Regions from separate parts of the Agrobacterium vacciniicorymbosi genome, predicted to be linked through region 3. Evidence: predicted binding sites of a transcription regulator. Region 3 holds the regulator's gene; each other region holds the start of a gene.

Region 1 (4,874 bases), 120 kb from region 3:
CGAAAAGACAAAACCCTCAGGCACCTCCGATGCCCATTTGGCAAAGGTCTCGGGCTTCTGGCTTCCATAATAGGTGCCGTTGACTTCGATTGCTTTGAGCAGGCTGCTGGCATGTTCCAGCTGGCGTCGCTTCGGCAGCTTGTCAGGATAAAATGTGCCTTCCCATGGCTCGAAAGTCCAGCCGCCAATGCCGGTGCGGATCGTGCCTGTCTTGCTCATTCTAGCCTCCCGTCAACGTCGCTATTATATGCCAGTCTGGTCGATTATTCTGCCGCCTGAGCCTTCTTGTCCGTGCGGCGCTCAAGCAGTTCCTTCAGGAAGTGACCCGTATAGGAGCGCTTTTCCTTGACGATCTGCTCCGGCGTGCCGGTCGCGACGACTTCGCCGCCGCCCGTGCCCCCTTCGGGACCGATATCGATCACCCAGTCCGCAGTCTTGATGACTTCGAGATTATGCTCGATGACAACGACGGAATTGCCTTGGTTGACGAGTTCATGCAGCATTTCCAAGAGCTTGTTGACGTCATGGAAATGCAGGCCGGTGGTCGGCTCATCGAGAATATAGAGCGTGCGACCGGTCGAGCGTTTCGACAGCTCCTTGGCAAGCTTCACGCGCTGCGCTTCACCGCCTGACAGAGTGTTCGCCTGCTGCCCGACCTTGATATAGCCGAGGCCGACATCGAAGAGTGATTGCAGCTTATCCCGCACCGCTGGAACGGCGGAGAAGAATTCGACGCCTTCCTCGACCGTCATGTCCAGCACATCGGCAATCGACTTGCTTTTGAAAGTCACATCCAGCGTTTCGCGATTGTAGCGTTTGCCGTGGCAGACATCGCAGGTGACATAGACATCAGGCAGGAAGTGCATTTCGATCTTGATGACACCATCGCCCTGGCAGGCTTCGCATCGACCGCCCTTGACGTTGAAGGAGAAGCGGCCAGGCGCATAACCGCGCGCCTTGGCCTCCGGTAGGCCGGCAAACCAGTCACGGATCGGTGTGAATGCGCCCGTGTAGGTGGCAGGGTTGGAACGTGGTGTGCGGCCAATCGGCGACTGGTCGATATCGATGACCTTGTCGATGAATTCGAAGCCATCGATTCGATCATGATCCGCCGGAATTTCACGCGCGCCCATGACGCGACGGGCAGCGGACTTATAGAGCGTCTCTATCAGGAAGGTCGACTTGCCGCCGCCGGACACGCCTGTCACCGCCGTGAAAACGCCGAGTGGGACAGATGCGGTGACATTTTTGAGGTTGTTGCCGCGCGCGCCGACGACCTTGATTTCCTTGCCCTTCTTCGGCTTGCGGCGTTCTGCAGGAACGGCCACGCCCAGTTCGCCGGACAGATATTTGCCGGTCAGCGACTTCGGGTTGGCCATGACCTCTTGCGGCGTGCCCTCGGCAATGACTTCGCCGCCATGGATACCGGCGGCAGGGCCGATATCGACCACGTAATCCGCCGTCAGAATGGCGTCTTCGTCATGCTCGACCACAATCACGGTATTACCGATATCGCGCAGATGCTTGAGCGTATCCAGGAGGCGAGCATTGTCGCGCTGGTGCAGGCCGATGGAGGGTTCGTCCAAGACGTAGAGAACGCCTGTCAGACCTGAGCCGATCTGCGACGCCAAGCGAATACGCTGGCTCTCGCCACCGGACAGGGTGCCTGAATTGCGCGACAGGCTGAGATAATCCAGCCCGACATCATTCAGGAACCGCAGGCGCTCGCGGATTTCCTTCAAGATACGGACGGCGATTTCATTCTGCTTGGCGTTCAGTGATTCCGGCAGGACTTCGAACCAGTCGCGCGCGACCTTGATCGACATCTCGGTGACCTGGCCGATATGCTTCTTGTTGATCTTCACCGCCAGCGCTTCCGGCTTCAAGCGATAACCGGCGCAGGCCGGGCAGGGGGCTGCCGACATGTAGCGCTCGATTTCCTCGCGCGCCCAGGCACTGTCGGTTTCCTTCCAGCGGCGCTCGAGGTTCGGAACGATGCCTTCGAAATTCTTGACCGTTTTGTAGGAGCGAGCGCCATCCTGATACTGGAACTCGATCTTCTCATCGGTTCCGTTCAGGATCGCCTTCTTGGCCGCATCCGTCAGTTCCTTCCAGCGGCTGGAAAGCTTGAAGCCGAAGGCTTTACCGAGCGCTTCCAGCGTCTGGTTATAATAAGGCGAAGAGGACTTGGCCCAGGGTGCTACCGCGCCATCTTTCAATGTGCGCGCAGGCTCCGGCACGATGAGCGCGACGTCCACCTTCTGCTGAGAGCCGAGGCCATCGCAGGTCGGGCAGGCACCGAAAGGATTGTTGAAGGAAAACAGGCGCGGCTCGATCTCGGAGATCGTGAAACCCGATACGGGGCAGGCGAATTTTTCCGAGAACAGCACCCGCTCATGGGTTTCGTTGAGCGACTTGTTGGCAGATCCGCCAGCTGACGTTTCTTCCGGCGGCAGGGGCTTGTCGGCAAATTCCGCGACTGCCAGACCGTCTGCAAGTTTCAAACAGGTCTCGAGGCTGTCTGCCAGACGTGCGGCCATATCCGGGCGCACCACGGCGCGGTCCACGACCACGTCGATGTCGTGCTTGTATTTCTTATCCAGCGCCGGGACGTCGGCAATCTCGTAGAACTGCCCGTCCACCTTCACGCGCTGGAAGCCCTTCTTCATCAGTTCGGCCAGCTCTTTTTTATACTCGCCCTTACGACCTCTGATCATCGGCGCAAGGATGTAAAGCCGTGTTCCTTCCTCGAAGGCGAGGATACGGTCGACCATCTGGCTGATCGTCTGGCTTTCGATCGGCAGGCCGGTTGCCGGCGAATAGGGAACACCGACGCGCGCAAACAGCAGGCGCATATAGTCGTAGATTTCCGTGACAGTGCCGACCGTCGAGCGCGGATTGCGCGAGGTCGTCTTCTGTTCGATGGAAATGGCAGGCGACAGCCCTTCGATCTGGTCCACATCCGGCTTCTGCATCATCTCCAGAAACTGGCGCGCATAGGCAGACAGGCTCTCGACATAGCGTCGTTGCCCTTCCGCATAGATCGTATCGAAGGCGAGCGAAGATTTGCCCGAGCCCGACAGCCCAGTCATGACGATCAGCTTGTTGCGTGGCAAATCCAGATCGATGCCCTTGAGATTATGCTCGCGGGCACCACGGATCGAAATCGTCTTTAATTCACTCATGAGATGGCTCGGAAATACTCGTTGGGAGGCGTTGGCTCTTATGTAATGACGCAGAACGGTGTGTCGAGGTATATTAGGTAATTCGTGTCGGCTTTTCGCAGCGCTTGACTCGTTGGTGTAGCTTTAATAGAACAAAAGATGAACGATTGGCAAGTGGACGCGTGATGAAAGAACATTCCTTGTGGATTGTCGTTCCATCTGCTGCCCATGGTGTCGAACGATGGTCTATGGTGGCCTAAGATTTTGAACAGGATATATGCTGGCCATGAAGGCCGGTGGACAGGATGAAAAGATGGCTGGCAGCGTAAACAAGGTAATTTTGCTCGGAAACGTCGGTGCAGATCCGGAAATTCGCCGCACGCAGGATGGTCGACCGATTGCCAACCTGCGTATCGCCACTTCCGAAAGCTGGCGCGACCGCAATTCCGGTGAGCGAAAAGAAAAGACCGAATGGCACTCTGTCGTTGTCTTCAACGAAGGTCTTTGCAAGGTCATCGAGCAATACGTCAAAAAGGGCGCAAAGCTCTACATCGAGGGCGCGCTTCAGACCCGCAAATGGCAGGACCAGACCGGCGCCGACCGTTATTCCACGGAGATCGTACTGCAGGGCTTCAACTCCACGCTGACCATGCTCGATGGCCGCGGTGAAGGCGGTGGTGGCGGAGCAAGCCGTGGCGGAGACGATTTTGGCGGCTCTTCCTATGGCGGCGGCGGTGGAAATTATGGTGGCGGCAACGACCAGCCATCGTCTTCTCGCGGTGGCGCTTCCCGTGGCGGCCAGCCTGCGGGCAACTTCTCCAATGATATGGATGACGACATTCCGTTCTGATTTTTAAATTTCAATTTAGGGGGCAAGCATGACAGAGACAGCAACACCAAGCAGTCAACCCGCCACATGGCGCATCGTACTTGCCTTCATATTGGATTTCTTTACGGCTTTCTGGGTCTTTGGTTTTCTGGTCGCGACCGTCTTTGGAGGACGGACAGAGGACGGTTTCCAGCTTAATGGTATGCCAGCCCTTCTGTCCTTTGCCTTGATGGTCGCCTATTTCGTGGTCTTCAACAAGTTTCTCGGTGGCACCATCTGGAAGCGGATTTTGAAGGCGAAGCGGTAGGGCTGGCCTCATCGAGACGAGCTGCGGCGGGTGATGCTCGTCGCTGCCTCCTTGCGAGTGCTCATATGTTCCGATGTTGCCGAAGGAAGACCGGTGGTCAGTCATTGTTCTGGCGTGAGGATTATCTCAAGCGCGATCTTTCCTCATTGGTTGTTTTCCACCTTATCAGCCAACATGCCCACCATCACATCCGATTGTGAAATGATGCCAGCGAGCTTGTTGTTGTCATCAACGACCGGGAGATAATGCAGGCCCTGTTCTGCCAGAATGATGATTGCATCTTCTATCGGCGTCTTGGGTGATACGGTCTTGACCGGCGATGTCATGATATCCTTGACAGTACCGTTCGGCGCGCTGCGTCCCGAAAATATCAGTCTTATGCGCTGAAGGAGGCCGATGGTGGGGCGACCGTTGGTCCAGCTTGCCTTGTCGAGAAAATCCGTCTGAGTGACGATGCCGACGACTTCGGCACTGTCGTTTGTCACTGGCAATGCCTTGAAATGGTGGTTGCGCATCAACGCGTGTGCGGTTTTCAGGGCATCGTCGGGGGCGACGCCCACCACGTCGCGGGACA
Region 2 (4,874 bases), on a different contig from region 3:
AGCTCCCTTGGCGCGGTAGCGTGATACGGCCGAACACAGGGCGGCCTTTGTTCTCCCGTAGGTATCGTAAATCCACTGGATGACCTCCTCGCGCCGCTCGTGCTCGAGGTCCACGTCGATGTCCGGCGGTTCGGCCCGCTCCTGGCTGACGAATCTTTCGAACAGCAGGTCGTTGGTCTCCGGGTCGATGCTCGTGACCCCGAGGGCGTAGCAGACGGCGCTATTGGCCGCCGACCCGCGTCCTTGGCACAGAATGCCCTTGGATCGCGCGAAACGCACGATGTTGAAGACGGTCAGGAAATACGGGGCGTACTTCATGGTCTCGATGAGCTGGAGCTCGTGCCGGATTGTTTTCACAACGGTTTCCGGCACGCCCTCGGGATAACGATCCGCCGCTCCCTCCCAGGTAAACTTCTCCAAGGTGGCCTGAACACCGAGACCGGGAATGATAGCCTCTGACGGATACTGGTATTCGAGTTCGCTCAGGGAAAACGTGCAGCGCTTCGCGATCTCGACCGTACGGGCCAGCGCCTCCGGATAAGCATCGAACAGTCGGTGCATTTCGTCAGCATGTTTGAGGTATCGATCCGCATGCCGCTCGCGGTTGAACCCGATGTCGTCGATGGTCTTGTTATGGCGGATGCAGGTGACGATGTCCTGTAACTGCCGCCTGCCCGGTTCGTGGAAAAGGGCGTCGTTAGTCACGACCGTACGGACACGATGCTTGAATGCGAGGTTCGCAAGGTTGTGGATGCGGAGCTTGTCGTTTGGCCTACGTCTGAGGCATAAGCTGACATAGGCTCTGTCGCCGAAAAGCTTCGACATCTTGCGCAGCTGGATCGCGCACGTCTCGTCGGCCTCGTCCGGGATCAGGATGCCGATCATGCCCTCGGCGTACAGGCTGACATCGCTGAAATCCAGGATGCACTTCGCCTTGCCGCCGCGCGACTTGCCGAGAGAAAGAAGACGGCACAGCCGCGCGTAGGCCGCCTTGTCGGTCGGATAGACCAGGATCGCCATGCCGTCGGTCAAATCGAGGCGACATCCCACGATCAAGCGCACGCCTGTCGCTTTCGATGCCTCCCACGCCCGCACGATGCCCGACAGTGAATTCCTGTCCACGATACCGAGCGCCTCGATCCCGAGTTCCGCCGCCGCGGCGAACAACTCGTCTGCGCTGGATGCTCCCCTTAGAAACGAAAAATGGGTCGTCGTCTGAAGTTCGACGTATCTCATCCAAATATCCCGTGTATGAATCACCTGTGTGAGCCTGTCGTCGTGTCCACGCCGTCGCCTGCGCGGTAGACCCAGAGGCGCTCGCCGCTGTCGTCCTCGACGACGTAGTAATCGCGGACGGCGTGGAACTCGGCATCCCGTAACCACCACTCCCCGAAGACCCTTTCCGGGCCGTCGCCGCGCACGATGCGACGACGCTTGCCGCGCCAGGTCATCGTTCGGGGCGGACTGTCCGGCAAGACCGCCAGGACCTCGATCTCCTCAGGACGCGCGAGGAGCCTGCTGGGCCGCGGCCAGTTCGACGGCCAATCGAGGCCCTTCTCTTCCGACATGGGACCGACACGCTGGAAGCTCCGTTCGGGGACGTCGCTGGCGACGGGGGCCATCCTGTAGATGCGGTGGCCGCGGTTTCCGAGGATATCGACCAGCGGTGTCACGTCGACGACCGTCTCCTCGATCAGGGACGACGACTGCTGTCTTTCGACCAGAGGCTCCGCCCATGTCGGGACGAGCGAAAGCTTCTCGATACCGAAACCGGGATCGATATTCTCGATCCTGTCGGTCAGCAGGCGCGTCAGTCTCTTGTCGTCACGGACGGGTTTCGCGAGGCCAGCGCGGATCGCCTGTATTGTATTGTCGACACGGTGGACAATCAGGTCGCAACGGCGGACACCAAGGCCACGGGTCTCCAGCTCGAAGCAAAGCTGCTCGACGAGGCGGCCGACGTATTTCGCTATGGTCTCCGCAGCCCCGATCGGCTCGGCGAACGGGCGGTGGACTTCCACGATCTCCGGACAACGGATGGGTTCGATCGGCTCGGCCGCGCGACCGAACAACTGGTCGAGCCGTCTGCCGACCTCCGGGCCAAAGCGCAGCGTCAACGGCGCTCTCGGCATGGCCGACAATTGCCCGACGGTCTCGATGCCGAGAACCCGTAGGCTATTCACCGTTTCCGGCGCGAGCCGCAGACAGACGATAGGAAGCCCCAGAACGGCCTTCGTCGTCTCGGACACGGGAACGACCGTCCATTCGGCTGGAGTGCATCTGGCGATCGCGTGCGCCGCGCCCCACGTCTCTGCCACGGCGGCCCGCGCGACCACGCCGACACCGCGGAGGCGGTTGACCATCCCCGACACCATGCGTTCTTCGCCGCCCTGGAGATGATCCGCGCCCTCGGTGTCGATGACGATGCCGTCAATGCCGTCCACTGCGACGACGGGGCTGTATTGCCGGAGCATCCAGAGCGCCATTTTGTCGAGCGCAGCCAGATCGCCGACCGGGTCTGCATCGTACATGGCGAGATCGGCGACCAGCGCCTGGGCCTTGCTCGCGGGCATGCCGATGCGCAGACCGAGCTTTCGCGCGGCACCATCGGCTGCGCAGACGGTCCGCCTGGACCCTGACCGGGATATCACGACCATCGGCTTGTCAGGAGGCGGTGTGCCATCGGCCCCTGCCCTCCGTATCCTGTCCGTAGGCCATCTTGGGAAATATAGAGAGACGACCCTTGCCATCACATGCTCCAACGCAAAACTCTGCACACTCGCCCGCACGCGATCTCATCAACTCCGCCAGCCATCTCGGCCTCCCGACACCCGCAACGGGGATGTCTTCAGAAGGCAATTGGCTTATCCGCCATCTGGTCACCGAAGCGGTCGGCTGGCCGTAGTCGTTGGCTTCGGTCTGCCGTCGCCAGCGCCTCAGCGCCAACCCCATGGTTCCCGACTTCTCGGCCGCCAGCTGAAGCCGTCTCGAAGCCGTCATCGGCAACCGGACTATTTCACCAACGACCGCACCGAGGCCGCCGAAGCTCAGGCCCTCTTCAAAGGAAGCCAGGACATCCTCTTCCTTGTCCGCCTCGACGTAGATCACGCGGTCGGGATGTAGGCCTGCCTGCGAGATCGAGGGAGCGAACAAGTCGGGCCTGCTGAGGCACCAGAGAATTTGCCCCTTCGTCCTCGCGGCGATCCCGACCACCATCAGGGCTGCTGCCGCGCCGTCCACCGTTCCCGCACCGCCGCCAGCGAACTCGTGGAGCGCACCGAAAGCCAAGCCACCGCCAGGTAACTTGCCGTCGATCTCCGGAATTCCGAACGGTAGGCATTCCGCCTTCCTCGCGGACCCGCCTTCGAGCTTGGCTATCTGCTCGCGCAGGTCGTCGATAAGACCCGAAGACCGGACATGCGTTCTCATTCACGGACCTCCTCGGTTCGCGCTGGCAGGACTTCATATCCTGAAAATCGGTTGACGTTCTCTATCTGTTCCGTTCTATAAAGAGAGTCAAGCCGGTCAAATCGGGCATTTTAGGTGACGTGCATTTGCCATCGCGGGAAAACCGAGATGAATCAGGACTCTAACATGCCATGCTAAGTGACAGGTCAGATTGGACTTTTTTTCAGACAACCAAGGGAAGTATGGATCAGGAACCAACGTTGCGATCGGTCAAGGGACCAATCATCGCCGTCGAATGCAGGGTCTGCGGGGTCTATACCGAACTTGACCGAGAGAGGACGGTTCGGCGCTTCAAGGCATCGGCACCTATATCTCGCATTCGCCGCGTAGTCGCGGGTGCTTGTGATCGCATGTGCGTTGGTGGGGTGGACAGTTGTGAAGCCAGCCTGAAATCGAAGGGTGCTCCACGGAGCTTTTGATTTGCAAGGGCTGGCGAATGCCTGTGCCGTCGCCAACCATACGACCAGCTGGAAGTCGCATGAAAGCGCAAGTCCTTCTGCGACTTGCTCTCAACGCAGGTTTTCAGCTGCCGTTCTATTGCAGGCTTCCTCGTTGCCTATCTCGGTTTTGCTGATTGGCTTAAAGGCGTCCTTATCGAAATCGAAGAATTCAACGACGCATGTGCTGGTCTCGCTATTCAGCCACTGGGTGGCAACCAGCCGGCTATCGCGACGATAGTCCAGGCTCAAATACATATGCTCCTCGCCTCCACGGGGAAACGACGCGGGTCGACCAGTCTGGTTATCTGCGAGAATGACAAACGAGCAGCCAGCACCGCAACCGATCTGGATCAGGGTGTAACGGCCTGCGAAATTCGGACCTTCACGCATTCCGTCGCGGATACGCGTTCTGAAGCTGTTGAATTCGCGATCACGACCCCTGAATGTTGATTTTCACTGAGAAGTGACCCGGTATTTCCACCGAGATTTGACCCGCCTTTTAGATATGTTTCGGGTCTTGTGATTTGGTCAAGTCGCTGTTTTTCTCCTTTGTATTTTTCGGCTCGTGGGCGGAGCTGTTTTTGAAGCGGAAGCTGTCGTTTCCGGTTTCGAGAATGTGGCAATGATGAGTGAGCCGGTCGAGCAACGCGGTCGTCATCTTGGCGTCGCCGAAGACGCTGGCCCATTCACTGAAGCTGAGGTTTGTGGTTATAACGACACTGGTGCGCTCGTAGAGTTTGCTCAGAAGATGGAAGAGCAACGCGCCACCTGATGCACTGAACGGCAGGTAGCCAAGCTCATCGAGGATCACCAGATCGGAATGGACAAGTCGATTGGCGATCTGCCCTGAGCGACCTTGCGTTTTCTCCTGTTCAAGCGCGTTGACCAACTCGACGGTCGAGAAGAACCGGACGCGTTTGTGGTGATGCTCGATTGCCTGGATGCCGAGAGCGGTGGCAATATGGG
Region 3 (4,874 bases):
CAACCGCCAGGGAAACGCCGAGAATGGCGTTGGCACCGAGGCGCGACTTGTTCGGCGTGCCATCGAGCGCGATCAGCGTCTGGTCGATATGGATCTGGCTTTCGGCATCGAATCCGCCCAGCGCATCGAAGATTTCCGTATTGACGGCTTCAACGGCCTTTTCCACACCCTTACCAAGGTAGCGCTTGCCACCATCACGCAGTTCTGCGGCTTCATGCGCGCCCGTCGATGCGCCCGATGGAACTGCCGCACGACCGAAAGAACCGTCTTCCAGATAGACATCGACTTCAACGGTGGGGTTTCCACGGCTGTCGAGGATTTCGCGTGCGATGATATCGGTAATGGCTGTCATGATCTCTCCCTTGGGACTGGAACAGGATTTTCAGTTGCCTGTCTTAGAGTGCATCCCGAAAACTGTGAAGCGCTTTTCGGATGAGCGGCGCGATAAACAGGGCGACGGAATAGCGACTCGATGTGAACTTCCTCCGTCGCTGTAGACGACGCGCAAGAAATTACAATGACGGCGCCCATCTCTGGACGCCGTCTTTTCATAAAAATCGATTGAGGCCAAAAGCGATCACGCAGCTTTCGCGATATTGTCGAAAGCCAGCAGCTTTTCCAGAAGCTTCGGCATATCCTTCAGGTGGACCATATTGGGTCCGTCCGAGGGAGCGTTATCAGGGTCTTCATGCGTTTCCACAAAAAGACCGGCGACGCCGACCGCAATGGCCGCACGCGCCAGCGTCTCAACGAATTCCCGCTGACCGCCGCTCGAACCACCCTGCCCGCCCGGCTGCTGCACGGAGTGAGTCGCGTCAAAGACAACCGGCGCACCGAGCGATGCCATGATGGGCAGCGAGCGCATGTCGGAAACGAGCGTGTTGTAACCGAAGGACGCGCCGCGCTCGCACAGCAGCACGTTCGGGTTGCCACTATCGTTCAGCTTGGCCAGAACATTCTTCATGTCCCAAGGCGCCAGGAACTGACCCTTCTTCACATTGACGACCCGACCGGTCTTGGCCGCCGCCACCAGAAGGTCCGTTTGCCTGCTGAGAAACGCCGGGATTTGCAGGATGTCGACAACCGGTGACACGATTGCGCACTGTTCTTCCGTGTGAATATCCGTCAACACCGGAAAGCCGAATTGCTCCTTAAGTTCAGCAAAAACCTCCAGCGCCTTATCGATGCCAATGCCGCGCTGGCCCGACAGGGACGTGCGGTTGGCCTTATCGAAGGACGACTTGTAGACAAAACCGATACCCAGCTTGCCGCACAGCTCCGCCATGGTCTCGGCAATCATGAAGGCATGGTCGCGGCTCTCCATCTGGCACGGCCCGGCAATCAGCGAGAAACGTTCGGTATTGGAGAAAGTTACCTGCCCGGCACCTTCGCCGACGACCACGTTGAGATTATTCTGGACGCTCATCATTACTCCTCGAAGGCAAACCGGGCCTACGCCCAGCCGCCAAGCGGCTGCACGCAGACATATTCTACAATCCTGGTCACGCCATTATCAGGAAGCGTAATCTATGTCACGGCTGCCGTGCCGGTTGATCGGAACAGTTTCCGCTACAAAAAGCAGCACCCTGTTTACGTTATTTTTGTGCCAGCTTCACCACATCGGGATTTGCTTTCATGAAGCGGATGGTCGGTCCGGCCTCGTTGACAGCAGAGGAAAACTCACTCGTAGATTTCACGCGTTCGATCTCCTCGGGTTTGAAGTCTTGAGCCAAGAGAAACCGATAAACATACTCCGTGTTTTCGCCCACCGCCCAAGAAGGTAGCTTTGCCTCAAATGCCTTTTCTTGACGCTGCTTTCGCTCCATGGTCACCGCAAGCCTGACAAGACTTCCAAGTGGAATCGGTATGCCATTAATACCGATGTCCGGCACGAAACTAGCCGCGTGCAAACCACCGCCAAGTTTATTGTTACGCAAAATGGAAGCGCACTTATTGTCTCTCGACGGCTGCTTTTTGGCCGCGACGCGATCCGCATTTATAAGCATAATCAGTTTGCAGTTCGCGACAGTGGATGCCAGGAGCAATCTATCATACTCCGCTTTTTTAAGAGCTTCTGGCGAATTGGGTTGGGTGGTTTGGCACCCGGCAAGTGCAACAAGGCCCACAATCAGGCTGAGCGTTCTAAATTTCACTTGATGGACTTTCTAAAACGATATCCGTACCGCTTTCACTCGTAGGAGAATGACGGACAAAAACTGATGAAAATGCTTAAAAACAGGACCAAATACCTGCTCACCCCACAAGATGCCAAGATCACCGCGCGGGCCCCTTGAAAGCATGAGCGGAATTAGCAAAATCGGGCAGAAAAACAACCCGGAGGCGCAAATCGGCGTGATTCAACGTGAAGAAGTCGTAACCAGCCATGGCCATATGATTCTCTCAACGATCTGACGGATATTTATTTTGATCTGGCTTAAGTGATTTTTTACTGGGCTATTGCAGAACACATATGGAACAGATAGTGTTCGTTCTGTATTTGTTTCGCGAATCTTCGCCTCGAATTTCCAAGGGTGTTTCTTCATGCTCACGCGCAAACAGCAGGAATTGCTTCTGTTCATTCATGAAAGAATGAAAGAGTCTGGCGTGCCGCCATCCTTCGATGAAATGAAGGATGCACTCGATCTTGCCTCTAAATCGGGCATTCACCGGTTGATTACGGCGCTGGAAGAGCGCGGGTTTATTCGCCGGCTACCGAATAGGGCGCGCGCACTCGAAGTCATCAAGCTTCCCGAGTCCTATTCTCCAGCCAACAAGCCGCAACGCGGCTTTTCGCCCAGCGTCATCGAAGGCAGCCTTGGCAAGCCAAAGGCTGTGGAGCCATCGCCCGCACCTGCCCCGTTGAACAGTCGCGACGTCAACTCGGTCAGCGTTCCCGTCATGGGGCGAATCGCAGCAGGTGTCCCGATTTCGGCGATCCAGAACAACACCCATGATGTGGTCGTGCCGATGGATATGATCGGCTCTGGCGAACATTACGCGCTCGAGGTCAAAGGCGATTCGATGATCGAAGCCGGTATTTTCGATGGAGATACGGTCATTATTCGTGACGGAAGCACCGCAAATCCGGGCGATATCGTCGTTGCATTGGTGGATGACGAAGAAGCGACACTGAAGCGCTTCCGCCGCAAGGGTGCCTCCATTGCGCTCGAAGCCGCCAACCCCGCTTACGAGACCCGCATCTTCGGACCGGACCGGGTGAAAATCCAGGGTAAGCTTGTCGGCCTGATCCGCCGCTATCACTGACTACTGCTGCCTATAATTTAGCGGGCGGATTTTTAGGTCTGCCCGCGGGCAATATTTCTGGTTTTGATTCGCCTGTTGGCGAGGTACCAGAGCCAAAGTTGGACGTTGGTTCGATTAACAAACAAGTGCACTTACATGCATTTCAGAGGGAAATTTGCGCTCACGGTAAGTGCAGATATCCAAAAATAGTTAGTCGGCTCACTATCTTCGAATCACTCGCGTCGGTGAGCGTCTATGAATGATTTTAGCGTGACGTTTTGTGTGTAGCGCTGCCTAGTTTGAGTTGCGGAATGGGAGCTTCAGACCGAAATCTCTCTGTTCACAATGTCACCACCTGGGCACAAAAGATCAAATTATTTGAAGACCACCATCGCGCAAACCGTCTGTATCGGAGAAATTTCCCGCGCTAACACGGTGCTGCAACCGAGGGATATGAAATGTACGATCTTTATATAGCCAACAAGAACTATTCCTCCTGGTCCCTGCGGCCATGGGTGTTGATGCGGACACTCGATATTGCATTCAGCGAAAAGCTTACCCCATTCGGCAATTCCGCCGAGGATTTCGCGACATTTTCTCCCACCGCCAAGGTGCCCTGCCTTGTCGAGAGCGACCTGACCGTATGGGATTCGCTGTCGATCATCGAATATCTGGCGGAACGGCATAGTGGAGTTTGGGCTGGTGATACGAAGGCACGTGCATGGTCGCGTTCTGCCGCGGCGGAAATGCACTCAGGCTTCCAGACATTGCGCAACGAACATCCGATGAATGTCGGTCTTCGGATCCAGCCAACTGAAGTTGGCGAGGCGCTGAAGAAAGACATTTCCCGCATCGACGCACTTTGGCAGGAAGGTCTAGCCTCCTTTGGCGGTCCGTTCCTGGCGGGAGACGCATTTACAGCAGTAGACGCGTTTTTCTGCCCCGTCGCCTTCCGCTTCCAGACCTATGGAACGGCTATGTCGCCCGAGGCCGAGGCTTACAAGAACCGTCTCCTCACCCTCCCCGCAATGCAGGAATGGCAGGATGCGGCCTTGCTGGAACCGTGGCGCGATGCAGAACACGAGGCGGAAGCCAAAGCCATCGGAGAATGGCTGGCGGATTTGCGCTTGAAGTCGTGAGATATGGAACGGCGTCTGTTTCGAACGAAAATACCGACTTGGCTGTGTAAAACGGTCTGTGTGAAAACGAGTCAGAAGGTATCGCAAAGCGCGCAAGCGGCACCTTTGAATGAAGCATATCACGGGGCGTTCGATAGCATTCTTTCGATATGCTCCGGCACTGACGCGTCGAACTCTCCTTTGCGCCACTCATAGCTACGGTGCCTTGTCCAGAAGCGGTCCATATCCTGCATCGCCGCTTCGGCGCGCAGCACAGGCTTACCCTTTTCACCAAGCCATATTTCCATAGAGCCCGTGCGCCGCAAGGTTTCGCTGCTGATGAGGATTGCGCCGGATCGACACGTGGAAAAAAAAGGCACCTTGCGCGTCGTCACCACCACATCGGCGAGATCGCAACCCGCTCCCGTGAGCGCGGTATCCAGAATGACCGCGACCGCCACGCCGGACTTTGACGTCGCAACGCACCATTGGTCTTTGCGGCAGGTGAAGCGA

Evidence for each region. The regulator LexA, encoded in region 3, represses DNA repair genes until DNA is damaged. The targets are predictions, from matches to a motif close to TGTTCNNNNTGTGTTCNG.
Region 1: the regulator LexA is predicted to act here: its motif matches at 3,313-3,330, upstream of uvrA (excinuclease ABC subunit UvrA).
Region 2: the regulator LexA is predicted to act here: its motif matches at 3,485-3,502, upstream of ABUK73_RS17605 (ImuA family protein).

The regions. Positions count from the first base shown of each region.
Region 1 covers NZ_JBETMF010000001.1:294,485-299,358, forward strand. Annotated here, with positions in the region: gene ABUK73_RS01520 (DUF72 domain-containing protein) at 1-219, opposite strand, end outside; gene uvrA (excinuclease ABC subunit UvrA) at 264-3,185, opposite strand; gene ABUK73_RS01530 (single-stranded DNA-binding protein) at 3,478-4,014, shown strand; gene ABUK73_RS01535 (hypothetical protein) at 4,043-4,300, shown strand; gene ABUK73_RS01540 (HPP family protein) at 4,444-4,874, opposite strand, start outside.
Region 2 covers NZ_JBETMF010000011.1:126,506-131,379, forward strand. Annotated here, with positions in the region: gene ABUK73_RS17595 (error-prone DNA polymerase) at 1-1,236, opposite strand, end outside; gene ABUK73_RS17600 (Y-family DNA polymerase) at 1,257-2,750, opposite strand; gene ABUK73_RS17605 (ImuA family protein) at 2,665-3,429, opposite strand; gene ABUK73_RS17610 (hypothetical protein) at 3,978-4,298, opposite strand; gene istB (IS21-like element helper ATPase IstB) at 4,408-4,874, opposite strand, start outside.
Region 3 covers NZ_JBETMF010000001.1:178,624-183,497, reverse strand. Annotated here, with positions in the region: gene eno (phosphopyruvate hydratase) at 1-352, opposite strand, end outside; gene kdsA (3-deoxy-8-phosphooctulonate synthase) at 578-1,426, opposite strand; gene ABUK73_RS00995 (hypothetical protein) at 1,596-2,153, opposite strand; gene lexA (transcriptional repressor LexA) at 2,542-3,264, shown strand; gene ABUK73_RS00985 (glutathione S-transferase family protein) at 3,702-4,382, shown strand; gene ABUK73_RS00980 (ComEC/Rec2 family competence protein) at 4,502-4,874, opposite strand, start outside.